3 regions of the Arthrobacter sp. 01T425 genome follow, and region 1 is predicted to be linked to each of the others. Evidence: riboswitches for the same ligand, from Rfam matches in the RefSeq annotation. Region 1 holds a riboswitch; each other region holds the start of a gene.

Region 1 (7,845 bases):
GAACTTCCCGGTGCCCGCGCCAATGTCCGCGGCGTCCCTGGCCCCCGCCGGGACCAGCCAGTCGGCTGACTCCTGCGGATAGCCGGGGCGGACGCGCTCGTAGTGCTCCCCGCCGTCCTGGAAGCTTTGTCCGAGTTCCTGGCGCCGCTCGCTGTGCAGTTTCGGTCCGCTGTGCGGCTTGACTCCGCTGTGGAGCCTGGGGCCGGCGCTTGCCACGTGCGATCTCCTTCGGGAAGGTCCTGCTGGTTTCAGGTACCTTTCGAATTTACCGCACCCGCGCCGGGCCCCGATCCTGCCTAGTCGAGGGTGCAGGGCGCAGCGCCGGCGGTGCCCGGGGTGTTCGGCGCCCAGTGGGGATAGCTGCGGGTATCGTTGGCCGGCACCCAGCGGCCGGCATCCACCACGTAATCCCAGCCGAGTCCGTTCTGCCGCAGCTGCTGCAGGCCGGCCAGCAGGCGTTCGGCGTCCTCCAGCCGTGAGCCGAGGCCGAAGCTGGCCCGCAGGGAGCCGGCGGGCAGGCCGAGCCGCTTGAGCAGCGGGTGGGCACAGAAGCGGCCGTCGCGCAGGCCAATGCCGTGTTCGGCCGACAGGTAGGCGGCCACCAGTCCGGCGTCGTAGCCTTCCACGGAAAAGTTCACGACGCCGATCGTGCCGGTGTCCGGCTGATCGCCTCCAGTGGAAGAAGCGGAGGAAGAATCGGAAGCCGAATCGGCAAAGATCCGGTGCACGGTTACCCCTTCGATGCCCTGGAGGCCCTCGACGAGGAAGGACCGGATGGCGTCCTCGTGGGCCTGCCACTGCTCCGGGTCCAGGGCTGCAATGACCTGGGTGGCGCGGGCGAGGGCCGCCGCACCGAGGACGTTCGGCGAGCCGCCCTCGTGCCGGGCAGGTCCCGTGGTCCAGCTGACGGAGTCGAGCCGGGCATCGCGGACCGCGCCGCCGCCGGCCAGGTGCGGGGTGCCGGCGTCGAGCCAGTCCGTCCGCCCCACCAGCACGCCGGCGCCGAACGGGGCGTACAGCTTGTGCCCCGAGAAGGCGAGGTAATCGACGTCGTCCGCGGCGATATTGATCCGCCGGTGCGGGGCGAGCTGCGCGGCGTCGACAACGATCCTGGCGCCGTATTCGTGCGCCAGTGCGGCCAGGGTCCGGATCGGGAGGATCTCGCCGGTGACGTTGGAGGCGCCGGTGACGGCCAACAGGCTGACGCCGCCGCGGGCGAGTTCGTCGCGCAGGCGGTCCACGGTGGCCGCGAGGGTGGCGGCGGCCACGACGCTGCGGTGCGGGACATTCTGCCAGGGCAGGAGGTTGGCGTGGTGTTCGATGTCGAGGTAGAGGACCTCGCCCGCGGGCCGCCCGTCGCGCAGCGGCAGGCAGCCGGCCAGCAGGTTCAGGGAATCGGTGGTGTTGCGCGTGAAGATCACGGAATCGCCGGGCCGGCCGCCCACGAAGTCCCGCACGATGTCCCGGGCGTTCTCGTAGACGGAGGTGCTGATCTGTGATGCGTAGCCGGCGCCGCGGTGCACGCTCGCGTAGTACGGCAGGATTTCGTTCAGGTAGGCCGAGACCACGGACAGGGCCGGGGCGGAGGCGCCGTAGTCGAGGTTGGCGTAGCGCGCGTGGCCGCCGGTGATCAGCGGGGCCTGGATTTCGGCCCCGGTGACGGCTGCCAGCGGGCGGGCCGCGAGGGCAAGCCGTGCATGGAATTCAGGGGCAACGGGGAAAATGGCAGTTGTCATGGGACCTCACTCGAACAGGACCCCACACCGTGGGAATCCGCGCTTGCCGGGTCCGTTCCGGACCGGCCAGGTCGTCACCCGGGGCACCCCACCGCGACTGGAGGGTTGCCGGCCAGCAAACCGGGGTTTAGCGCTGGCACTCGTGACCTGCATCGAGCGTAGGACATCGGCGCAGCCGGGGAAAAGGCGGCCGCCGATTGTGAAGCGGATTATTACGGGCGCGGATCAGTTGTTCGGGTGGGCCTGAAAGAGGTCGTCGAGTCCGGGGTTGAGCCGCTTGAGCACTTCCGAGTGCAGGATCGAATTGGTGGCCAGGGCGTTGCCGCCGAAGGGGCCGTCCTCGCCTTCGAGCGAGGTGAAGCGGCCGCCGGCCTCGGTCACGATGGGCACCAGGGCGGCCATGTCATAGAGGTTCAGCTCGGGTTCGCAGGCGATGTCCACGGCGCCCTCGGCCACGAGGCAGTACGACCAGAAGTCACCGTAGGCGCGGGTCCGCCACACTTCCTCGGTCAGGCCCAGGAACTCATCCAGGTTCCCGCGTTCCTTCCAGCCGCCAAGGCTGGAGTAGGACAGCGAGGCGTCCTCGAGATTGGAGACGTTGGATACCTTCAACCGTGTGGCGGCGGCGAGCGAGCGGCCCGTGTAGGCGCCCGCACCCTTGGCGGCCCACCAGCGCTTGCCCAGTGCCGGCGCGCTGACGACGCCGACCACCGGCTCGCCCTCATCGACGAGGGCGATCAGGGTGGCCCAGACCGGGACGCCGCGGACAAAGTTCTTCGTGCCGTCGATCGGGTCGATGATCCACCGGCGGGAACCGTGGCCCGAGCTGCCGAACTCTTCGCCCAGGACCGCGTCACGCGGACGTGACCGGGAGAGCTGGCCGCGGATGGCCTCTTCCGCGGACTTGTCGGCATCGGTGACGGGTGTGAGGTCGGGCTTCGTCTCGATCCGAAGGTCGAGCGCCTTGAAGCGGCTCATGGTCTGGGAATCGACCGAATCTGCCAGTACATGGGCAAGGCGCAGGTCATCGTTGTAGCTCGAAGCGGGTTGGCTCATGGTTCCAAACTACCGTCAAACCGGGCTGCCGGGCGGGAGGCCGCGGCACGGCGCCGCCGCCCCGTTGCCGGTCCGGCTAGGAGACGGTGCCCAGTTCCTTGGTTTCCTGCGCTTCCATCCGCGGGTCAGTGCCCAGCAGCCGTCGCAGGGACGCGAGCCTGGCCGGTCCCGAGGGCCCCGCATGCCCGGCCGCAACCCACTTGTCGACGCCGCAGTTGACGGCGGTGGAGTCATGCTTGCAGCCGCGTTCGCAATCATCGGTGCCCGGTTCCAGGTCCGGGAAGGAACGCAGGATCCGGTCCGGGTCCACGTGGGCCAGGCCGAAGGACCGGATGCCGGGGGTGTCGATGATCCAGCTGCCGGCCGGGGCATCGTTGACTTTGAGCGCCAGTGCCGAGGAGGACGTGTGGCGGCCGCGGCCGGTTACCGCGTTCACGCCTCCCGTGGCCCGCTCGGCCCCGGTCAGGGCGTTGACCATGGTGGACTTGCCGACGCCGGAATGGCCCAGCATCACGGTGACCTTGCCGTCGAGGTAGTCGCGCAGCTGGGATACCGCGTCCTTGTCGAGCCGGGCGGAGAGCCCGTCGTCGGAGCGGGCGTCGATGCCGGAAGCGGCGGAGTCGGCGGTCTTGGAGATGATGACGGGGAAGTCGAGGTGCTGGTAGTTGGACAGCAGCTCGGCGGGATCCTTGACATCGGCCTTGGTGACGAGCAGCAGCGGCTCAATGCCGGCATCGTACGCGGCCACCAGCGCGCGGTCGATGAAACCGGTCCGCGGCTCGGGGTTGGCGGCGGCGACCACCACCACCAGCTGGTCGGCGTTGGCCACGACGGCACGTTCGATCGGGTCCGTGTCGTCGGCGCTGCGGCGCAGCAGCGTCTTGCGGTCCTGGATCTTGACCAGCCGCGCCAGGGTGTCGGGCTCGCCGGTGACATCCCCGACCAGGGAGACGAAGTCGCCGGCAACCACCGGGTTGCGGCGCAGTTCCCGGGCCCGGGCCGCGATGATCTTGCGTTCGTCCGCGGTCCCCTCGCCGACGACGGCGGTGTAGCGGCCGCGGTCAACGGTGATGATGCGTCCGGTGACGGCGTCATCGTAGCTGGGCCGGTCCTTGGTGCGGGGCCGTGTGCCCTTCTTGTTCGGCCGGATCCGGACGTCGGACTCGTCCCAGGAATCAGTGCTGCGTGCCACCGGCGGTGTCCTCATCTGCGGCGGGTCCCTGGGCCAGCATCGCTTCCCAGAGTTGCGGGAAATCGGGCATGGTCTTGGCCGTGGTTGCAATGTCCTCGACTTCCACGCCGGCTACGGCAAGGCCGAGGATGGCGCCGGCGGTTGCCATGCGGTGGTCCGCGTAGCTGTGCACCACACCGCCGTGCAGCGCGGCCGGGCGGATGATGAGGCCGTCGGGGGTTTCTTCGGCGTCCCCGCCGAGGCGGTTGATTTCGGCGACGAGGGCGGCGAGCCGGTCCGTTTCATGGCCGCGGAGGTGGGCGATGCCGCCCAGCCGTGAGGGGCCGGTGGCGAGGGCGCACAGCGCGGCTACGGTGGGGGCGAGTTCGCTGGTTTCGTCGAAGTCGCCGCCCTTGATCTCCGGGCCTCCGCTGACGGTCAGGGTGCCGCCGTCAACCGTCACCGTGGCGCCCATGGCCGTCAGGATTCCGCGCCAGAGATCACCCACCTGGGTGGTTTTCGCGGGCCAGTTCGGGATCCGCACGGTGCCGCCGGTGGCCAGGGCCGCCGCGAGGAAGGGGCCGGCGTTCGAGAGGTCCTGCTCGATCCGGACGTCGAAGGCGCGGATCGGGCAAGGGGAGACAACCCAGTGGTTCGGCACCGAGTCGTCGACCGCCACGCCCACGCCGCGCAGCACGGCCACGGTCATGTTGATGTGGTCCAGGCTCGGCACGGGCTTGCCGACGTGCTCTAGGTGGAGTCCCTCGGTGAAGCGCGCCCCGGCCAGCAGCAGGGCGGAGACGAACTGGGACGAAGCGCTGGCATCGATGACCAGGTGGCCGCCGCGCACCTCGCCCGAGCCGTGCACCGTGAACGGCAACGACGACGCCGGACCGCCGTCGGGTGCGGTCACTGCCACACCCAGGCCGGCGAGGGCCTCGATAATGGTGCCCATGGGGCGTTTGCGGGCGTGGGGGTCGCCGTCGAAAAGGGACTCACCGCGGCGCAGTGCGGCCACCGGCGGGACAAAGCGCATGACCGTGCCGGCCAGGCCGCAGTCGATCGCCGTGTCAGCCGACGCGGGATCCATGCTGATCGGGACGATTTCCAGGTCGGGGCCGAAGGCGCCGTCGCCGGGCACTTCCGTGACGGTGGCCCCCAACTGCCGCAGGGCCTCAATCATCAGTGCGGAATCCCGGGAGTGCAGGGGAGCCCGCAGCCGGGAAGGTCCGTCCGCGAGGGCGGCGAGCACGAGGTACCGGTTGGTCAGAGACTTGGAGCCGGGAACGGTGACAGTGGCATCGACCGGCCGTGCGGCGAAGGGGGCGGGCCAGTGCGGGCCGGCGTCGGCTGCGTGGGCGCCGGCAGGGTGGGACGGGGCAGCGGCAGAAGAGGGGGTGGTGCCAGTCATTACCGTCTTAGGCCCCGGCAGAGTGGTCTACGGCCTTGCGGACGACTTTGTCGGCCTTCTTCAGCTGCTTGTTGGTGGTCTTGCGGGCATCGGCGGCGAGGTGTCCGGCGCTCTTCTTGGCATCGGCGGCCAGGTGCCCGGCGCGCCAGGCCAGGCTGGGCTTGCCGGCGGTATCGACCGCGGCGAGGAGCACGCCGCCGGTGAGGGAGACGTTTTTCAGGAGCTGTTTGCGGCGGGCGTCGCGGGCTTCCTTCGAGGAGATGTCCGCGCTGCGCCATTCGACGTAGCCGTTCAGGAGCGAAATGACGGCGAGCAGGGTGGCCGCCAGCCGGGCGGACTTGCCGAGGGCGAAGCAGACGCCGGCGCCGATCTGGGTGCCGCCGATCACGCGTGCCACGACTTTTTCATTTGGCTGGAACGGCAAGGCGTCGGCCGCACGGCGCAACAGGGGGGACAGCTGGGCCGCAGTGTCATCCGCGTTCTTGAGCTTGTCCATGCCGGCGAGGACGAAACTGGAGGCGAGCATGGGCCGGGCGAGAAAGCGGACAAACGACATGAATTTCCTCCTGGATGGACGAACAGCGGCTTCACTGCGGGAGAACCGGTTCTAGTCTTGCACTTTTGCGGAATATTTGCCCGCAGGACGTGGTTGTGAAAGGCAGATCCCAGCAGGCTAACGAAGGCGGAGATTTGACTCTGGTCAAAGACAGGGCGGAACCGGAAGCCGGTTCCGGTCAATCATGGACCCTCGCGCTTCCGGCGGTTCCGGGTGCCCGGCGGAAGGTGACAGTAGACTTGAACGCAATGAGCACCATGGACCCGGCCGTTGCGGCCATGCACGAGGTTGCCGGAAACGACGCCACGCCCACCAAGACACCTGATGCCGGCACGCCCGCCGCTTTGGAGACCGAGGTGGACGGGAAGCCCCTTGATGTCTCCACCGAGTCCGCGGAAGAGCGCCGGGTGCGCTTTGAGCGTGACGCCATGCAGTACGTGGACCAGCTGTATTCGGCGGCCATGAGGATGGCCCGGAACCCCTCCGACGCCGAGGACCTGGTCCAGGAGGCGTATACGAAGGCGTTTTCCGCGTTCCACCAGTACAAGCCCGGAACCAATCTGAAGGCCTGGCTGTACCGCATCCTCACCAACACGTACATCAACCTGTACCGGAAGCGTCAGCGCGAGCCGCTGCAGTCGAATTCGGACACGATTGAGGACTGGCAGCTGGCCCGCGCCGAGTCGCATACGTCCTCGGGACTGCGTTCGGCGGAGGCTGAGGCCCTTGACCACCTGCCCGATTCGGATGTGAAGCGCGCCCTCCAGTCGATTCCGGAGGAATTCCGGCTGGCCGTGTACTTCGCCGACGTCGAGGGGTTCGCGTACAAGGAAATTTCGGACATCATGAACACCCCCATCGGGACCGTCATGTCGCGGCTGCACCGCGGCCGGAAGATGCTGCGGGACATGCTGGCGGACTATGCCGCCGAACGAGGATTCAGGGCCGCCACCGAGTCAAGCGCCGCGGCCGACAGCAACAAACAGGAGAACAGGAAATGAGCGACTGCCAGGGACTGGGCGATTGCGATGACGCCCGGATGCAACGTATCTATGAATATCTGGATGGTGCGCTCACGCGTGCAGACATCGCAGAGATCAAGGACCACCTGGAGAGTTGCCCGGAGTGCCTGGAGCAGTATGACCTCGAATGTGTCATCCGCGTGATGGTCAAGCGTTCGTGTACCGAAGCAGCTCCGGAAAACCTCAAGAACTCCATCCTGGACCGGATTCACTCGATCCGGACTGTGGAAGCCTGAGCCGACATAAACGAATGACCCCGGAATCCGTGAGGATTCCGGGGTCATTCGTCTAAAGCTGTCATTCCAAGCTTTGCTTAGGCGTTGGGGCGCTTACCGTGGTTCGCGCCGCCACGCTTACGGTCACGACGTTTACGTGCACGTTTGCTCATAGCTGGCCTCCTTAATCTTGGTACTCAAAAGAGCTGCCCTCAAGTCTCCCACATCGCGGCACCCGCCGCGAACCGGAGGCCCGTGCTACGCGCCGCGGCCGGTCGGTCCCGGCCTCAGCCCTCCAACGAATTTCGGATCGAGATCCGGGCCTGGTCCAGCACGGTCCTGACCGTTTCGAGCGTGACGGCGGTGACCGGACGGCTCCCGGCATGACGCCGCAGTTCCACCCGCATGTCGTCGCGGAACGCCTGCACCAGCATTTCCGCCTCCTTCAGCCGCCGTTCGCCCTCCGGGGAGTACCACGGGCTTCCCGCGGCGCCGGCAGTGCCCGTCCCGCCGGCAGAACCGGCGGCGCGGGCCGAGGTCCGGGCCGCCTCGGCCGTGGCCGCAAGGTCGGCCCGGAGGCCGCGCATGTTGACGCGGATGTCCTGGCGCAGGTTGTCGGCGAGCCGGCGGACCGACGCCGAGATGTCGTTCTCGACGCCGGCGAGTTCGTCCCGCCGG
Region 2 (7,845 bases), on a different contig from region 1:
CACCTTCGGCAAGGCCCTCGGCGGCGCCTCCGGCGGCTATGTCTCGGGCCGCGGTGAGGTGGTGGCGATGCTCCGCCAGAAGGCCCGCCCCTACCTGTTCTCCAACTCGCTGGCCCCGGCGATCGTCGCGGCCACGCTCAAGGCCCTGGACCTCGTGGAAAACTCCGGCGAACTGCGCGGCAAGCTCTTCGCGAACGCGGAGCTCTTCCGGAACCGCATGAGCGAGGAAGGCTTCGACCTGCTCCCCGGCGAGCACGCCATTGTCCCGGTAATGTTCGGCGACGCCGTCATGGCCGCCAAGGTGGCCGATGCCATGCTCCACAACGGCGTCTTCGTCACGGCGTTCAGCTACCCGGTGGTGCCCAAGGGCGCCGCCCGGATCCGCGTCCAGCTTTCGGCCGCACACAGCGCCGACGACGTCGAGGCCTGCGTCCAGGCGTTCGTGCGCAGCCGCGCGGCGGTGGCAGCAGCCTAGCCCGCCTGATCGCCGGGCCGGGCCCCCGCTTTCAGTACGGGGTCCGGCCCCACCCTGCCCGGCCTTGCCCCGGCCTTGCTCGTTCATCCCGGCTTCCTCCTCTGGCTTGTCCGCGGGACATGCCCAGCCCCGGCAGCGAGGACTGGACATAATGCCACTATGTCCAACGGCCACGACCAACGAGGGGCATGTCCCGGGCCTGCCCGCCGCAACGGGGGACATGTCCAGGCGCGCGGACCAGGGAAGTGCCTGTCCCGGGCCTGCACGCGGCAACGGGGGACATGTCCAGCTCCGGCAGCGAGGACTGGACATAATGCCACTCTGTCCAACGGCCACGACCAACGAAGGGCATGTCCCGTGCCGGTACGCCGCAACGGGGGACATGTCCAGCTCGGGCAGCGAGGACTGGACATAATGCCACCATGTCCAACGGCCATGACCACGAGGGGCATGTCCCGCGCCTGCACGCCGCAACGAGGGACATGTCCAGTCGTGCGGACCATGGAAGGGCATGTCCCGGGGCGCCGTGCACAATTTATCCAAGCAACCGTGATTCCAAGAAGGTTGCCGCCAAACTCGGAATCGTGGAGACGGCATGTGCCGAGAACACCGTGAGCCACTGGATTTCAACGCCCTGGGACCCAACAACGGCGCAGGTGATGACTGTGGAACCGATTGACGCCGCTCGCCCGGGAGCAGGTTGCGGCAAACGCCGGATACCGGGACGTGATCACCTGACCCGACGATCTGCAAGGATGGGATCATGTCAGCTCATTACGATGTCGTAATTGTCGGCGGCGGGATCGCCGGCCTGTCCCTTGCTTCCGCCTTGGCCGGGCACTGCAGCGTGGCCCTGATCGAAGCCGAGCAGACCCTGGCGTACCACACCTCGGCCCGCTCAGCCCGGCAACTGATTCCCAGCTACGGCCCGCCTGTGGTCCAGGAGCTCACCGTCCGGACGCTCGACCTCATCGCGGCCCAGGACGCCGAACGTCCGGAACCGGTGCTCACCCCGCGCAGCTTCATGCTGATCGGGGACGACGCCACCGTACGGGCGGAGGCAAGCGGACACATGCAGCGGATCACCCACGCCGAGGCACTGGATCTGTGCCCGGCCCTGGTCCCGGATTCGTTCAGCGCCGCCGGGCTGGACACCGGGTCCTTCGCCTGCAACGCCCCCGTGCTGCTCGAGGACCACCGGCGGCTCGCCGTGGCCGGCGGCGTGGACATCATTACCGGCGCCAGGGTCCATTCCGCCCAGCGGCTGGGCACCGGCTGGGAACTGGGCGCCGGGCAGGAAGGCTTCCAGTCCGCCGTCGTGGTCAATGCCGCCGGTGCCTGGGCCGACGAGCTCGCCGTCCTCAGCGGCGTCGAGAAGCTCGGCCTGCAGCCGTACCGGCGCACCGCGGCGATCGTCGACGTCGAGAATCCCCTCCCGGAAGCCAGCCCGATGGTGGCGGCGGCCGATGACAGCTTCTACTTCCGGCCGGACAACGGCCAGGTCCTGATCTCGCCCGCCGAACACGTGCCGAGCGGACCCGAGGACGCCCGGCCCTATCCCGGCGACATCGAACGGGTCATCGCCCGGCTCAACGAGATCACGACGCTCGGGATCCGGAACGTCCGCACGGCCTGGACGGGGCTGCGCACGGAGGCGGCCGACGGCGTCCCGGTGGTGGGGTTCGACGCCGAGGCCACCGGATTCTTCTGGCTCGCCGGCCAGGGCGGGTACGGATTCCAGACCTCATCCGGCGTCGCGGAACTGGCCGCCGGGCTGATCCTCGCCGGCCAGGGCACCGCCCCGGCCCTGACCCCGGCTGTGCCCCCGTCCACCGAGGCCAGTCCGGCATCCCGGACAGCGGAGGCGCTGGCCGCGACCCGCTGGTCCATCCGGCGCTGAAGAATGGATCCATGAGTACCCTCATCACCAATATCGCCGAACTGATGACCCAGGACGCGGAACACCGCGTCCTCCGCGACGCGGCGGTGGTGATCGAGGGGGAGCGGATTTCCTGGCTAGGGCCCGCGGCCGACGCCCCGGCCGCGGACGAACGGGTGGATGCCGGTGGCCGGGCGCTCCTCCCGGGCTGGGTCGACTCGCACACGCACCTGATCTTCGCGGGGGACCGCACTGCCGAGTTCGAGGCCCGGATGGCGGGAGAAAGCTACAGCGCCGGCGGGATCGCCGTCACCACCGGCGCCACCCGGAGCACGAGCGACTTCGACCTGACCCGGCTGGCGATGGGCCGCGTCGCGGAGGCCGTGTCGCAGGGCACCACCTACCTGGAGACCAAAACCGGCTACGGCCTGGACCTCGAGAACGAGGCCCGCAGCGCCCGCATCGCCTCCACCGTGGCGGACGAGGTGACTTACCTGGGGGCGCACCTTGTGCCCGCCGGGATGGACGCGGAAGAATACACGGAGCTGGTCTGCGGGCCGATGCTCACCGCAGTCCTGCCCTACGTCCGCTGGGCCGACGTCTTTTGCGAGCAGGGCGCGTTCAACGAGGACCAGTCCCGCCGGGTGCTGCTGGCCTGCAAGGCCGCCGGGCTGGGGCTGCGCGTCCACGGCAACCAGCTCGGCGAGGGCCCCGGCGTCAGGCTGGCCGTGGAAGTCGGCGCCGCGAGCGTGGACCACGTGAACTACCTTTCGGCCGCGGATGTCGATGCCCTTGCCGGCAGCTGGTCCGGCTGGGACGCCGCCGGCGGCAGCGGCACGCCTGGATCCGGGCAGCGCGGCACGGTCGCCACGTGCCTGCCGGCCTGCGATCTCTCCACCCGGCAGCCGCTGGCCCCCGGCCGTGAACTGCTCGACGCCGGCGTGCAGCTGGCGCTGGCCTCCAACTGCAACCCCGGCACGTCCTACACCAGCTCCATGGCGTTCTGCGTCACCACCGCCGTGCTGCAGATGCGGCTCAGCGTCCACGAGGCGGTGCGCGCCGCGACCTACGGCGGCGCGCTGGCCCTGGGCCGGGAGTCCGGGAACGACGCCGACGGCGAACGCGCGGTGGGCTCGATCGCCGTCGGACACCGCGCGGACCTGCACCTGCTCAACGCGCCTTCCGCCACGCATCTGGCCTACCGGCCAGGCATCCCCCTGACGCACGCGGTGTGGCGCGCCGGTGTAGCGCAGCCGGTCCGTTAGCGGGCCGGTCCGCTGACCTGGCTGGCTCCGGCCCCGGCCGGGCCGCCCTAGAACATCATGGGCGGTGCGTCGAGGACGGTCTCGTCCACGCGCCTCTTCTCCCACTGCGTGAAGGGCTTGTCGAGCTCGTACTTGCCGTGCGAAGTGCGCAGCAGGGTGCGGACCTCGGCGTTCTCGGGGTTATTCAGGGACTCGAAATATTCCACCGACCAGTGGAACCAGCGCATGCAGAACAGCCGCATGGTCAATCCGTGCGTCACAAACAGCGCGTTCGGGGCATAGCCGGGCCGGGACCAGTGCCGGTGCAGGGTTTCCATGAAGGAAGAAATCCTGTCATACACATCGGAACCGGACTCGCCCTCGCGGAAGCGGTAGAAGAAGTGCCCGTAGGCGTTGCGGAGCTCCTTCTGGTCCTCGATGTCGCCGGCGATCTGAAAGTTGGCCCAGTCCTGTTCGCGCAGGCGCGGTTCCTCGATCACCCGCTCCACGAGCGGGCCGAGATTCAGCGCCTCGAGGGTCTGGTAGGCGCGCAGGTAAGGGGAGACGTAGACGCACACGGGGCGGCCGTCCAGCTGGCGCCGGACCTCCTCCCCGGCCGCGGTGGCCTGCTCCAGGCCCAGCGCGGTCAACGGGATCCGGTAGTCCGGAACACGGTTGTAGATCGAGGTGTCGGCATTGGCGGCAGACTGGCCGTGCCGGATCATGATGATTTTCCGGGGCGCACTCATACTCCCCTAGCATAGGGCTCCCAAAAAGCCGGGGGTGCCGGCGCGGCCGGCACCCCGCGGGCACCAGCAAACTATCGGCAAGTGCAGGCAAGATAGAACCATGTTGGTTCCCTCCCGCCGTCGGCTGCGGTTCGAAGTGTTGATTGTCCTGGGGTTGTCGCTGGGGCAGTCCGCGATCTACTCCCTGGTGCAGTTGCTGGACAAGATGACCACGGCGCCGCTGGCCCAGGGGACATCCACCCTGAACCGCTCACAGAGCGCACGCGAATACTTCGACCTCACCTACCAGTTGCTGGACATCATCTTCGCCCTGGTCCCGGTGGCCCTCGTGATCTACTTCCTCACCGAGCACTGGCCGGCCGGTGAGCGCGGAACCTCGGCGTTCCGAAGGATCGGCTTCGACTTCGCCCGGCCCGGCAAGGACCTCCTGCAGGGTCTCGGACTCGCCGCGCTCATCGGCATTCCGTCCCTGGGGCTCTACGCCGCCGGCCGGGCGCTGGGGATCACGACGGCGATCATCCCCAGTGCCCTGGACGCGTACTGGTGGACCGTGCCGGTGCTGGTCCTGTCCGCGATCCGGCACGCGGTGGTCGAGGAAGTGATTGTGGTGGCGTACCTGCTGGACCGGCTCGGGAAACTGGGCTGGAGCGTGCCGGCGGCCATCGCCGCCAGCGCCCTGCTCCGCGGCAGCTATCACCTGTACCAGGGGTTCGGGCCGTTCATCGGCAACGCGGTGATGGGCGTCGTCTTCGCGCTGTTCTACATCCGGACCAAACGGGTGATGCCGTTGGTGATCGCCCACGCCATCCTGGACACCGTGGCGTTCGTGGGGTTCAGCCTGTTCGGCAAGGCCGTGGGCCTGGGCTGAGTTCCCCGCAAAGCAAGGCGGGGTCCCTTCGGGCCCATCCGGAGCCCCCGGACGGGCGCGAAGTGGCCCCGCGTTGCTTTTAGGAGCAGGCCTTAAATGATCTCGGCCGCCGTCTCCTAGGTGACATCGTTGGCACCTAAGAGATGGCGGCCGAAGCGTGGGGCGGGTGGAGCGTTAGATCGTGACCGCTCCGGAGGCGGTCTCGAAGGTGACTGAGAGGATGCCGGGAGTACCGTGCGGCGCGATCCAGTTCACGGCGACGTCTTCCAGCGGCTTTTCAACCGGTTCGCCCAGCCACTCCGTGACGCGCTCGGCCGAACCGGCAATGGTCAGTGCGGACATCTTGACATCGCTCGCGTAGGCGTTGGACGGGTGCAACTCCGGGTCGCCCTCCCACTTGAGCATGTACGGCACCTGGGGGTCGGCGATGAGCCCCAGGATGCCGATCTGCTTCCAGACCAGTTCGCGGCCATCGGGAAACTTCCGGTTGCCGTTGACGGCGGCGCGGCCGAGCCGCTCCTCGAACGGGGCCAGGTCGTCAACCTCGACGCACCAGCCCATCCAGCCGCCGCCGGCCTCGGAGCGTGCCCGGACGGCCTGGCCGAACGGGGCCTTGTCGGAAGCCGGGTGGTTCAGGACCTCCACGACTTCCAGGTACTTGTGTCCCGCGAGCGGGATAATCATGTTGCGTGTCCCGAAACGGGGGTGCACTCCACCCTTCACGGCTTCAACGCCGAGGGCAGACGCAATACGTTCAGTGGTGGCTGCCAAGCCATCGTGTTCACAGGCGTAAGAGACGTGATCCATGCGCATGCCATCATCTTGGCACTTTGTGATGGACCTCTCAGCTTAGGCTCCCCTAACCGTCGTGGGACGTCCTGGGGCGCGGAACGCGGCGCCCCGGATGCTCCGTCACGGCGGCCGTCTTCATCTTCGTCACAAAGCTATCCAGGGCTCCGCCGCCATTCCTACACTGGAGTCAGGTTATGAGTGCCAGCGCACAGCCCCGGCTTGCTGGCCGGCAACCCTCGTATCGCGGTGGGGTGCCCCGGGTGATGACCTGGCCGTCCGGCGCCCGCCGGAGGGCAAGCGCGGCGCCTTTTCCGGTTCGGGCCGAAAGCCCCGGCCGGTGCTGTGCCCAGTGACTCGAGGAGCACCAATGTCCAACGCCTGGTCCTTTGAAACCCGCCAGATCCACGCCGGCCAGGAGCCGGACAGCGCCACCGGCGCGCGTTCCCTGCCTATCTACCAGACGACGTCGTTCGTGTTCCCCAGCGCCGAAAGCGCCGCGAACCGCTTTGCGCTCGCCGAGCTCGCGCCCATCTACACCCGGATCGGCAACCCGACCCAGGATGCCGTCGAACAGCGCGTCGCCAGCCTGGAAGGCGGTCTCGCGGCGCTGCTGCTCAGCTCCGGCCAGGCCGCCGAGACGTTCGCCATCCTCAATATCGCCGAGGCCGGGGACCATGTGGTGGCCAGCCCCAGCCTCTATGGCGGAACCTACAACCTGCTCGCGCACACGCTGAAGAAGTTCGGCATCTCCGTGACCTTCGTGGCGGACCCGGACAACCTGGACCAGTGGCGGGACGCCGTCCAGCCCAACACCAAGCTGTTCTTCGGCGAAGTGGTCTCCAACCCCCGCCAGGACGTCCTGGACATCGAGGGCGTCTCCCGGGTGGCGCACGAGGCCGGCGTGCCGCTGGTTGTCGACAACACGCTCTCCACCCCCTACCTGATCCGGCCGATCGAGTGGGGCGCGGACATCGTGGTCCATTCCGCCACCAAGTACCTCGGCGGGCACGGCGCCGCGATCGCCGGCGTGATCGTGGACTCCGGCAACTTCGACTTCGGGAAGGACCCGGAGCGGTTCCCCGGCTTCAACACCCCCGACCCCACCTACAACGGCCTGGTCTATGCCCGCGACCTCGGAGCGGGCGGCGCGCTGGGCGCGAATCTCTCCTACATCCTCAAGGCCCGGGTCCAGCTCCTGCGCGACCTCGGCTCCGCGGTGTCCCCGTTCAACGCGTTCCTCATCGCCCAGGGCATCGAAACGCTGAGCCTGCGCGTCGAGCGCCACGTGGCCAACGCCACGAAGGTGGCGCACTGGCTGGAGGGGCGGAACGACGTCGAATCGGTCGCCTACGCCGGGCTGCCGTCCAGCCCCTGGTACGAGCGCGGCCGCAAGTACGGGCCCAAGGGGACCGGCGCCGTCGTGGCGTTCAACATTGCAGGGGGAGCGGAGGCCGGCAAGCGGTTCGTCGATGCCCTCGAACTGCACTCGCACGTCGCGAACATCGGCGATGTCCGGTCGCTGGTGATCCATCCGGCGTCGACCACCCACAGCCAGCTCTCGCCCGAACAGCAGGTGATCGCCGGGGTGAACCCCGGGCTGGTGAGGCTTTCGGTGGGACTGGAGCACATTGACGACATCCTGGCGGACCTCGACGCCGGATTCCGCGCGGCCAAGTCCGCCTAGGCCGAAGCCCACGCCGAATTTCCCCACCTTTACGGGCATGACACCGGGAATCGCCGGCACTTCGGGGCGACCCGCCGGTCACGGCTGTCAAAGGTGGGGAGTCTGCGGTGCTGACGGGTCCGGCTGTCACATGGAAGTCATAATCTTCGTCATT
Region 3 (7,845 bases), on a different contig from region 1:
GCCGCCCGGCCGATGCCCGCCAGGACGGCGAGCAGGACCAGCTGGAAGAAGGCCGGCTCGTGCGTGGTGGATTCCGAGCGCCGGATGATGTTGGTGTCCGGCACCACGGCGTCACGGAAAATCGTGGTGCCGGTGCCGGTCAGCTGCTGGCCGAACCCGTCCCAGTCGTCGAGGATTTCCACTCCGGGCTGGGTGGTGCTGACCACGGCGTACTGCCGGCCCTCCACGCCCGCGGTGCTGGCCATGACGGCAATCCACTCGGCGAAGATGGTGCCGGTGGTGTAGTACTTCCTGCCGTTCAAGAGCCAGTCCCCGCCGTGGCGGGTCAGCTTGGTTCCGGTGGTGCCGAGGACATTGCCGGATTTCTCCGTGGCGGCGTTTCCAAAGATCTCGCCGGCCACCACTTTCGGGTACCAGCGGTTCCGGAAGTCCTCGGATTCCAGACCGACGGTTTCCACGAACGCGAAGTGCGAGCGGTAGAGGTGGGCCACGGAGGAATCCGCCTCGGCGAGTTCGATGAGCAGCCGGAAGAAGGGCTCAAAGCCGATGCCGTCGCCCCCGTGTTCCGTGGGCACCCGCAGCCGGCCGAAGCCTTCCTCGTTCAGCCAGCGGACCTGTTCGAAGGGCAGGACCCTGTCCTGCTCGCGGGCCAGCGCGCCCTCCGCGATCCGGGCAAACACGGGCCGGAAACGCTGCGCCAGCCTCTCGTAGGCGGCTTCGGCCGACGGCGCTGATGGTGCTGAATGTGCTGCGGGGGCTGTGGTCTCTGGTGCGTAGGACATGCGTTCCCTTGGTTGCTGGTGGCCGGGCTAGAGCTTGGCGGCGTCGGCGGCGGGATCCTGGTCCCAGGGGGTGGGCAGGATGCCCTTCTGGTAGCTGGCAAACCAGGCCCTGACCTCCGGGGACTGGAAGGCGGCCTTGAGGGCCGCGGCCTTCTCCGACCCGGCAAAATCCTTCCGCCCGGCAACCACGATCCGGAACGGGACCTGGTCCGCATCCGTTTCGAAGGCCAGCGCGTCGTCCTTGCTGTGCCCGGCATCCGCGGCCATCCGGGCGACCAGGAAACCGGCGTCGACATCGGGAAGGGTCTTGGCGAGGGACTGCTGGTCCACTTCCACGAACTGCAGCTTCTTCGGGTTGGCCGTGATGTTCTTTTGCGAGGTGTGGATCACGGTGGCGTCAGACAGCTCCAGCAGGCCGGCGTCGCGCAGCATGAACAGGGCACGGCCGTTATTCGCCGGGTCCACGGGAATGCCGATCTTGGCGCCGTCCGGGAGCTCGTTCAGGGACTTGTACTTGTCAGACCAGATGCCGCCCGGGGCGCTGTAGACGTAGAACAGTCCCACGTTCTCCAGGCCCTTGTCCTGGTTGAACTGCTTCAGGTAGGCGTTGTGCTGGAAGAAGTTGGCGTCGAATTCGCCGTTGGCCACGGCCAGGTTGGGCTGGATGATGTCCGTGACGTACGTGGGCTCCAGGGTCCAGCCCTGGGCCGCGAGCAGCTTCTGGGCCAGCTTGGTCGGTTCCTGGTACGGGGCGGACTCGGTGACGATAATCTTGATCGTCTTGCCGCCGCTGGCGCCGGCACCGCCGGGGTTGGTGAGGCCGCAGCCGGTCAGTGCCGCAGCGGAGACCGCACCGGCGCCGGCGAGGGCATATTTGAGGAAATTTCTACGCTGCATGGTCTTGGTCCTTTGTGGTGGTTCGCGCTGGGCTATGACTGGGCGGTAACGCTGGCGCGCTGGTTTTCGGCCGCCGCGGAGAAATCGGTGAAGGCTCCCCGGAAGGCCGCCGCGGGATGGCGTCCGTTGAGCCGCGGCCCGGCGCCGAAGAGCTTCTCGCGCAGGGTTCCCGGCGCGTAGCCGGTCTGGGCGAGGCCGCGGCTGCGCAGTTCCGGCAGCACACCGTCGATGAAGTCGGTGTAGGAGCCGGGGATGGTCTGGTTGATGATGTTGATGCCGTCGATTCCGGCGTCCTGCCACTGCTCGAGACGGTCGGCAATCTGGTCCGGCGTTCCCACCACCCGGTTGGCCCGGCTGCGGTAGAGCGCAATGTCGCGGAGGGTGGGGTTGCCGCCGCGGACGGAGGCGCGGATAGCCGTGAGATGTCCCTGGCTGCCTTCCGTTTCAAGGTCCCCGAGCGGGGTGTCCAGCGGCAGGCCGCCGAGGTCGACGCCGAACCCGCCGCCCACGTGGGCCAGCAGGGCCTCAATGTCCAGGCTGTCCTCGAGCTCTTCGGCCTTGCGGTGCGCCTCGGCTTCGGTGCCGCCCACCACGAAGTGCATGCCCTGGAGGAACTTCACGTCATCCGGATGGCGGCCGGCGGCAACGGCCTGTTCCCGGACGGCCGCGGTGTACTTCGCGGCCACCTCGGTGCTCGGCGCGAGGGTGAAGGTGGCCTCGGCGTTGGCGGCGCAGAACTGCTGGCCGCGGCCGGAGCTCCCGGCCTGGAAAAGCACCGGGGTGCGTTGCGGTGAAGGGGCCGCGAGGTGGGGTCCGTCGATCGAGTACCGGGGCCCGCGGTGGTAGATCTTGCTGACCTTCTCCGGGTCCGCGTGGACCCCGGTCGCCTTGTCCCGGAGCAGCGCGTCGTCTTCCCAGGACCCTTCCCACAATTTGTAGGCGGCCTCGACGTATTCGTCCGCCCAGTCGTAGCGTTCGTCATGCTTGGTCAGCTCGGTGGCGTTGAAGTTCCGGTGCGCGTTTTCCAGCACGCTGGTGACGATGTTCCAGGCCACGCGGCCGCCGCTGATGTGGTCCAGCGTGGACATCTGCCGGGCGAACTGGAACGGATGGCTTTGAATCACCGACGACGTCGCGGCCAGACCGATCTCCCGCGTTCCGGTGGCGAGCGCGGACAGCAGGATGAGGGGGTCGTTGGACGGCACCTGCAGGCCCTTTTTCAGCAGCGATGCCCACCCGCCGTCGTAGTCGCCGTAGAGACCGACGACGTCGGCGAAGAAGATCGCGTCAAACTTGGCGTCTTCGAGCTGGCGGGCCAGGTCGATCCAGAGCTGGAGTTCGTTGAACCGGTGCTGCTGGGCTTCCGGGCGCCGCCACTGGCCGCCCATGATGTGGCTGGACGTGTTCATCACGAAGGCGCTGATCAGCAGGCGCGGACGGGGTCCGTCGAAACGGATACTGGGTGTTGAAGTCATGGGATGCTTTCCGCTGTGGGAGGTGGGACGAGGGTGCTGCCGGCGCTCAGAGGCGCTTGTCCAGGCGCCGGGCAACATAGGATCCGCCCAGCTGAACGATGGTGACCAGCAGGATCATCAGGACAATGGCGGTGATCATGAGCGGCGTTTCGTAGCGGTAATAGCCGTACCGGATGGCGAAGTCGCCGATTCCGCCGCCGCCCACCAGTCCGGCCATCGCCGAGTAGGAGATGAAGCTGACGGTCATGATGGTGATGGAGCTGACGAGTCCGGGCTTCGCCTCCACAATCAGGACGTCCCGGACGATCTGGGACCGGCTGGCGCCCATGGACCGTGCCGCTTCGACCACTCCGCCGCCGAGCTGGCTCAGGTTCTGTTCCACGAAGCGGGCGAAATACGGAATGGCGTTGAGGGTCAGCGGGACAATGACGGCGGCCGTGCCGATGGTCGTGCCGACAATGAACCTGGTCACGGGAATGATCGCGATCAGCAGGATCAGGAACGGGAACGAGCGGAGCAGGTTGACCAGCCCGTCCAGGACCCGGTGCAGCTTTGGCCTGTGCTTGAGCCCGTTGGGACCGATGGTGTAGAGCAGGACACCCAGCGGTGTCCCGAGCAGCACCGCCAGCGGGATCGCCACCAGCAGCATGGTGAGGGTCTGTCCCATGGCGACGCCGATTTCGGGCAGGACTTCCAGGATGCGGTCAAACATTGATCAGGCCCTCCGACGCGGCTGTGGTGTGGGTGCCCCTCCCGGAGCGGTCCAGCTGGATCTCATCGGAGACCAGGTAGCGGCCGATCGACGTCGCCGGGTGGAAACCGGGGCGCTGGAGTTCGGCGAGGTCGAGCTGCTCCACCACCCGGCCTTCTTCCATGACCGCGACGTTGTCCGCGATGGCCTTGATGACATTCATCTCGTGGGTGACCACCACGATTGTGATGCCGAATTCGGCGTTGACGTCGGCCAGGTATTGCAGGACCGATGACGTCGTCCGGGGATCCACGGCCGACGTCGGCTCGTCACAGAGCAGCACTTTGGGCCCGGTGGCAAGGGCGCGGGCGATCGCCACCCGCTGTTTCTGGCCCCCGGAGAGTTTGGCCGGATACGTTCCCGCTTTGTCGGCGAGGTCCACGATTTCCAGGGTTTCGGCGGCCCGCCGCCGGCGTTCCGCCTTCCCGACGCCGGCGAACTTCAGGGACAGCTCCACATTTTCCTGGGCTGTGAGGTTGTTGAGGAGATTGAAGTGCTGGAAAATCATGCCGATGTCATGCCGCTTGGTCCGGAGCTCGGCGTCGGACAGGGTCACCAGGTCCACGCCGTCCACCAGGACGCGGCCCGACGTCGGGCGCTCGAGGAGGTTGATGTTGCGCAGCAGCGTGGATTTGCCGGCGCCGGAGAACCCGATGATGCCCTGGATGGTGCCCCGCCTGATGTGCAGGCTGACGTCATCGACGGCCGTGAAAGGTCCCGCGGCCGAAGCGAATGACGTGCTGACGTTCTGGATCTCGATCACAGGCCCCCACCTGCTCGGGGCCGCGGCGCTGCCGCTGTCTGCGTGTTCATGATTTCCTCCGGGCTCGCCCGAGGAAAGCCCTGGGTCCTGGCTTCCGGGCAGCGCTGAGCGAAGCCGGGGAGCCTCAGAACACAGTGGTTCTCCATCGGTCCTGGCGGTAGCACCGTCCTCAAAGGAGGGGGTTGCTGCGGCGTCACGGAGCCAGATCTCTCAGCCGCTCGGGATGGTTACGAGTCCATCTCACACGGCAGGAGGCCGGATACAGAAAAAGCCGGTCACATTTTGTAACCGACTCTTCCCGATCTGTTGATCGTCATTCCCGGGCCGTTAGATGCCCACGCGCCAGCCTTCGCGGGCGGGGCACGCGTTCACGACGACGTCCAGCCCGGCGGCCTTGGCCCGGTCCGTCGCGGCGTCGTCGAAGACGCCCAGCTGCAGCCAGACGGCCTTGGCGCCTACTGCGATGGCCTCGTCTATGACTGCGCCCACCCTGTGGGAGTTGACGAAGCAGTCCACGACGTCGATCGGGTGCTTCTCCGCCGGGATGTCAGACAGGGAACGGTACCCCTTCTCGCCGTGGACATCGTCGCCCGGAAGGTTGACCGGAATGATGGTCATGCCCATCCGGTCCCGGACATAGAGGGAGACCTCATACGCCGAGCGCCATTCGTTGGTGGTGAGGCCGACCACCGCCCACGTGCCTTTGGTTCGCATGAGGCGGTCAATGACTGCCGGATCGTTAACATGGGCCATGCATCAACCTTACTCCTGCGACCTTTCCGGGCAATTGTCGAATAAATGAATGATTTGGGCAGGACCCACGCCGGGTGAACGAATATTACGGCGCTCCCGGACGCCGATTTTGCGGAATCGTGCATCTGAAGTTCTAGTAGGTAGTGACCATCCCGAGCGGCCGAGAGACCTGGATCGATGACGCCGCAGCAACCCCCCGGTGACGTGAGACGACCATTCCCACGCAACCGCTCCGCCCTCCTTCGGTGAAATTCGAGGGAGCCGGAGCAACAAAGGGTGCTACTGCCAGGACCGATGGAGTGCAGCAATGACCCCTGAGAATTCTTCCGCCCTGCCCACCTTTGCCCGGACTGCGTCCGAGGCATTCCCACAAACCACTTCGGACGCGACGGCGAACGAAGCAGGGCTGCGTGACGCGCCCGGCTCCTCTCGCGGCTCTTCGGGATGGTCCCTGAACGAGTCCACGGACGGCGCAGTGCACGGCGTCCCCGCCGATGGGCCGGCGCGTCACCGCAGCACCACCTTCGGAAACCACCTTCCCCGGCACGGCGGCGCCGCGACCGCGGGAACTGTCCAGGCAGAGACGGTTGCGTTCTGGGAAACCCAGGCTCTCCGCCTCGACTGGGCGGACCTGCCCGGCGGCGCGACGGAGCAAACCAAGCCCTGGCACACCGCGCACCGCCGGATCCCGGCCGACGTCGAGGCCGGCACCGGACCGCAGATCACCTGGTTCGAAGGGGGCAGGCTCAATGTCGCCTACAACTGCGTCGACCGCCACGTAGCGGCGGGGCGCGGAGACAAGGTGGCCCTGCACTTTGAGGGCGAGCCCGGCGACCGCCGTGCCGTCACCTACGCCGAACTCCAGCGCGAGGTCTCCAAAGCCGCCAATGCCCTCCTGGATCTCGGTATCACCAAGGGCGACCGGGTGGTCATCTACCTCCCCGTCATCCCCGAAACCGTGATCATCACCCTCGCGGTGGCCCGGATCGGTGCCATCCATTCCCTGGTCTTCGGCGGATTCTCCGCCGAGGCCCTGAAGTTCCGGGTGGAGGACACCGGCGCCAAGCTCCTGGTCACCACCGACGGCCAGTTCCGCCGCGGCACCGCCGTGCCGGTCAAGGACAACGCGGACGCCGCCGTCTCCGGCGACAACGCCATCGAACACGTCCTGGTGGTCAACCGGACCACTCCCGCGGACGAACTGGACACCGTTCCGATGACCGCCGGCCGCGATGTGTGGTGGCACGACGCCGTCGGCACCGCCTCCGAGACTCACGAAGCCGAGGCGTTCGACGCCGAGACGCCGCTGTTCATCATGTACACCTCCGGCACCACCGGCAAGCCCAAGGGCCTGGTCCACACCTCCGGCGGCTACCTCACACAGGCGTCATGGAGCTTCGAGCACCTGTTCAGCAACCCCGACCCCGCGCTGCGGGAGGAGGACGTGCACTGGTGCACGGCCGACCTCGCCTGGGTCACCGCGCACACCTATGAGCTCTACGGCCCGCTCTCCAACGGCGCCACGCAGGTCATCTTCGAGGGCACGCCCAACACCCCGCACCCGGGCCGGCACTTTGAGATCATCGAACGCTACGCGGTCACGCAGTATTACACCGCGCCCACCCTGGTCCGCTCCCTCATGGGCTGGTTCCCGGACGGCGTCCCGGACACGTACGACCTCTCCTCTATCCGTCTTCTCGGCACGGTAGGCGAGGCCATCAACCCCGAGGCCTGGCGCTGGTTCCGGACCAACATCGGCGCCGGCACCGCCCCCGTGGTGGACACGTGGTGGCAGTCCGAAACCGGCGCCACCATCCTCTCCCCGGCACCGACGGACGCCGCGTTCAAGCCCGGCTGCGCGGCCCGCCCGCTGCCCGGCGTCAGCACGCGCATCGTGGACGACGCCGGCAACACGGTGCCGCCCGGCGTCCAGGGTTTCATCGTGGTGGACTCCCCCGGCCCGGCGATCGCCCGGACGGTCTGGGGCAACCCGCGCCGCTACTTCGATTCGTACTGGCGCCAATACGCCGAGCAGGGCTGGTTCCTCGCCGGTGACGGCGCCAAGTATGACGACGACGGCGACATCTGGATCCTCGGGCGGGTGGACGACACCCTCAACGTCTCCGGACACCTGCTCTCCACCATCGAGGTCGAATCGGCGCTCGTCGCCCACCCGGACGTGGTGGAGGCCGGCGTCTGCCCGGTCGCGGACCCAAAGACCGGCCACGCGATCGTCGCGTTCGTGGTGCTGAAGGATTCGGCGGCCGCCCCCGACATCCAGGGTGTGCTGAAGGCGCACGTCGCGAAGCAGATCGGCCCGATCGCCAAGCCGCGGGACGTCGTCGTCGTTCCCGACGTGCCGAAAACCCGCAGCGGCAAGATCATGCGCCGGCTGCTGACCCAGCTGTTCGAAGGCACAACGCT

What was found. A riboswitch is a leader RNA that binds a small molecule or an ion and turns the genes downstream of it on or off. The one in region 1 is predicted to bind S-adenosylmethionine.
Region 2: linked by a shared signal. The riboswitch ahead of AC1DNG_RS09170 (bifunctional o-acetylhomoserine/o-acetylserine sulfhydrylase) and the one ahead of AC1DNG_RS11965 (aminotransferase class V-fold PLP-dependent enzyme) in region 1 are both predicted to bind S-adenosylmethionine.
Region 3: linked by a shared signal. The riboswitch ahead of AC1DNG_RS14880 (methionine ABC transporter ATP-binding protein) and the one ahead of AC1DNG_RS11965 (aminotransferase class V-fold PLP-dependent enzyme) in region 1 are both predicted to bind S-adenosylmethionine.

What each region holds. Positions count from the first base shown of each region.
Region 1 covers NZ_JBFTPY010000009.1:148,580-156,424, forward strand. The annotation lists gene AC1DNG_RS11960 (class I SAM-dependent methyltransferase) at 1-216, opposite strand, end outside; gene AC1DNG_RS11965 (aminotransferase class V-fold PLP-dependent enzyme) at 297-1,736, opposite strand; SAM riboswitch class IV at 1,771-1,884, opposite strand; gene hisN (histidinol-phosphatase) at 1,962-2,792, opposite strand; gene rsgA (ribosome small subunit-dependent GTPase A) at 2,869-3,984, opposite strand; gene aroA (3-phosphoshikimate 1-carboxyvinyltransferase) at 3,968-5,374, opposite strand; gene AC1DNG_RS11985 (DoxX family protein) at 5,382-5,930, opposite strand; gene AC1DNG_RS11990 (sigma-70 family RNA polymerase sigma factor) at 6,179-6,931, shown strand; gene rsrA (mycothiol system anti-sigma-R factor) at 6,928-7,188, shown strand; gene AC1DNG_RS12000 (50S ribosomal protein bL37) at 7,266-7,340, opposite strand; gene AC1DNG_RS12005 (PadR family transcriptional regulator) at 7,455-7,845, opposite strand, start outside.
Region 2 covers NZ_JBFTPY010000006.1:97,751-105,595, forward strand. The annotation lists gene AC1DNG_RS09140 (glycine C-acetyltransferase) at 1-475, shown strand, start outside; gene AC1DNG_RS09145 (NAD(P)/FAD-dependent oxidoreductase) at 1,239-2,375, shown strand; gene AC1DNG_RS09150 (amidohydrolase family protein) at 2,387-3,619, shown strand; gene AC1DNG_RS09155 (histidine phosphatase family protein) at 3,667-4,347, opposite strand; gene AC1DNG_RS09160 (CPBP family intramembrane glutamic endopeptidase) at 4,448-5,215, shown strand; gene AC1DNG_RS09165 (VOC family protein) at 5,390-6,028, opposite strand; SAM riboswitch class IV at 6,198-6,313, shown strand; gene AC1DNG_RS09170 (bifunctional o-acetylhomoserine/o-acetylserine sulfhydrylase) at 6,375-7,691, shown strand.
Region 3 covers NZ_JBFTPY010000013.1:24,912-32,756, reverse strand. The annotation lists gene AC1DNG_RS14900 (acyl-CoA dehydrogenase family protein) at 1-782, opposite strand, end outside; gene AC1DNG_RS14895 (MetQ/NlpA family ABC transporter substrate-binding protein) at 810-1,679, opposite strand; gene AC1DNG_RS14890 (LLM class flavin-dependent oxidoreductase) at 1,712-3,154, opposite strand; gene AC1DNG_RS14885 (methionine ABC transporter permease) at 3,201-3,866, opposite strand; gene AC1DNG_RS14880 (methionine ABC transporter ATP-binding protein) at 3,859-4,668, opposite strand; SAM riboswitch class I at 4,808-4,898, opposite strand; gene AC1DNG_RS14875 (CoA-binding protein) at 4,996-5,421, opposite strand; gene acs (acetate--CoA ligase) at 5,729-7,845, shown strand, end outside.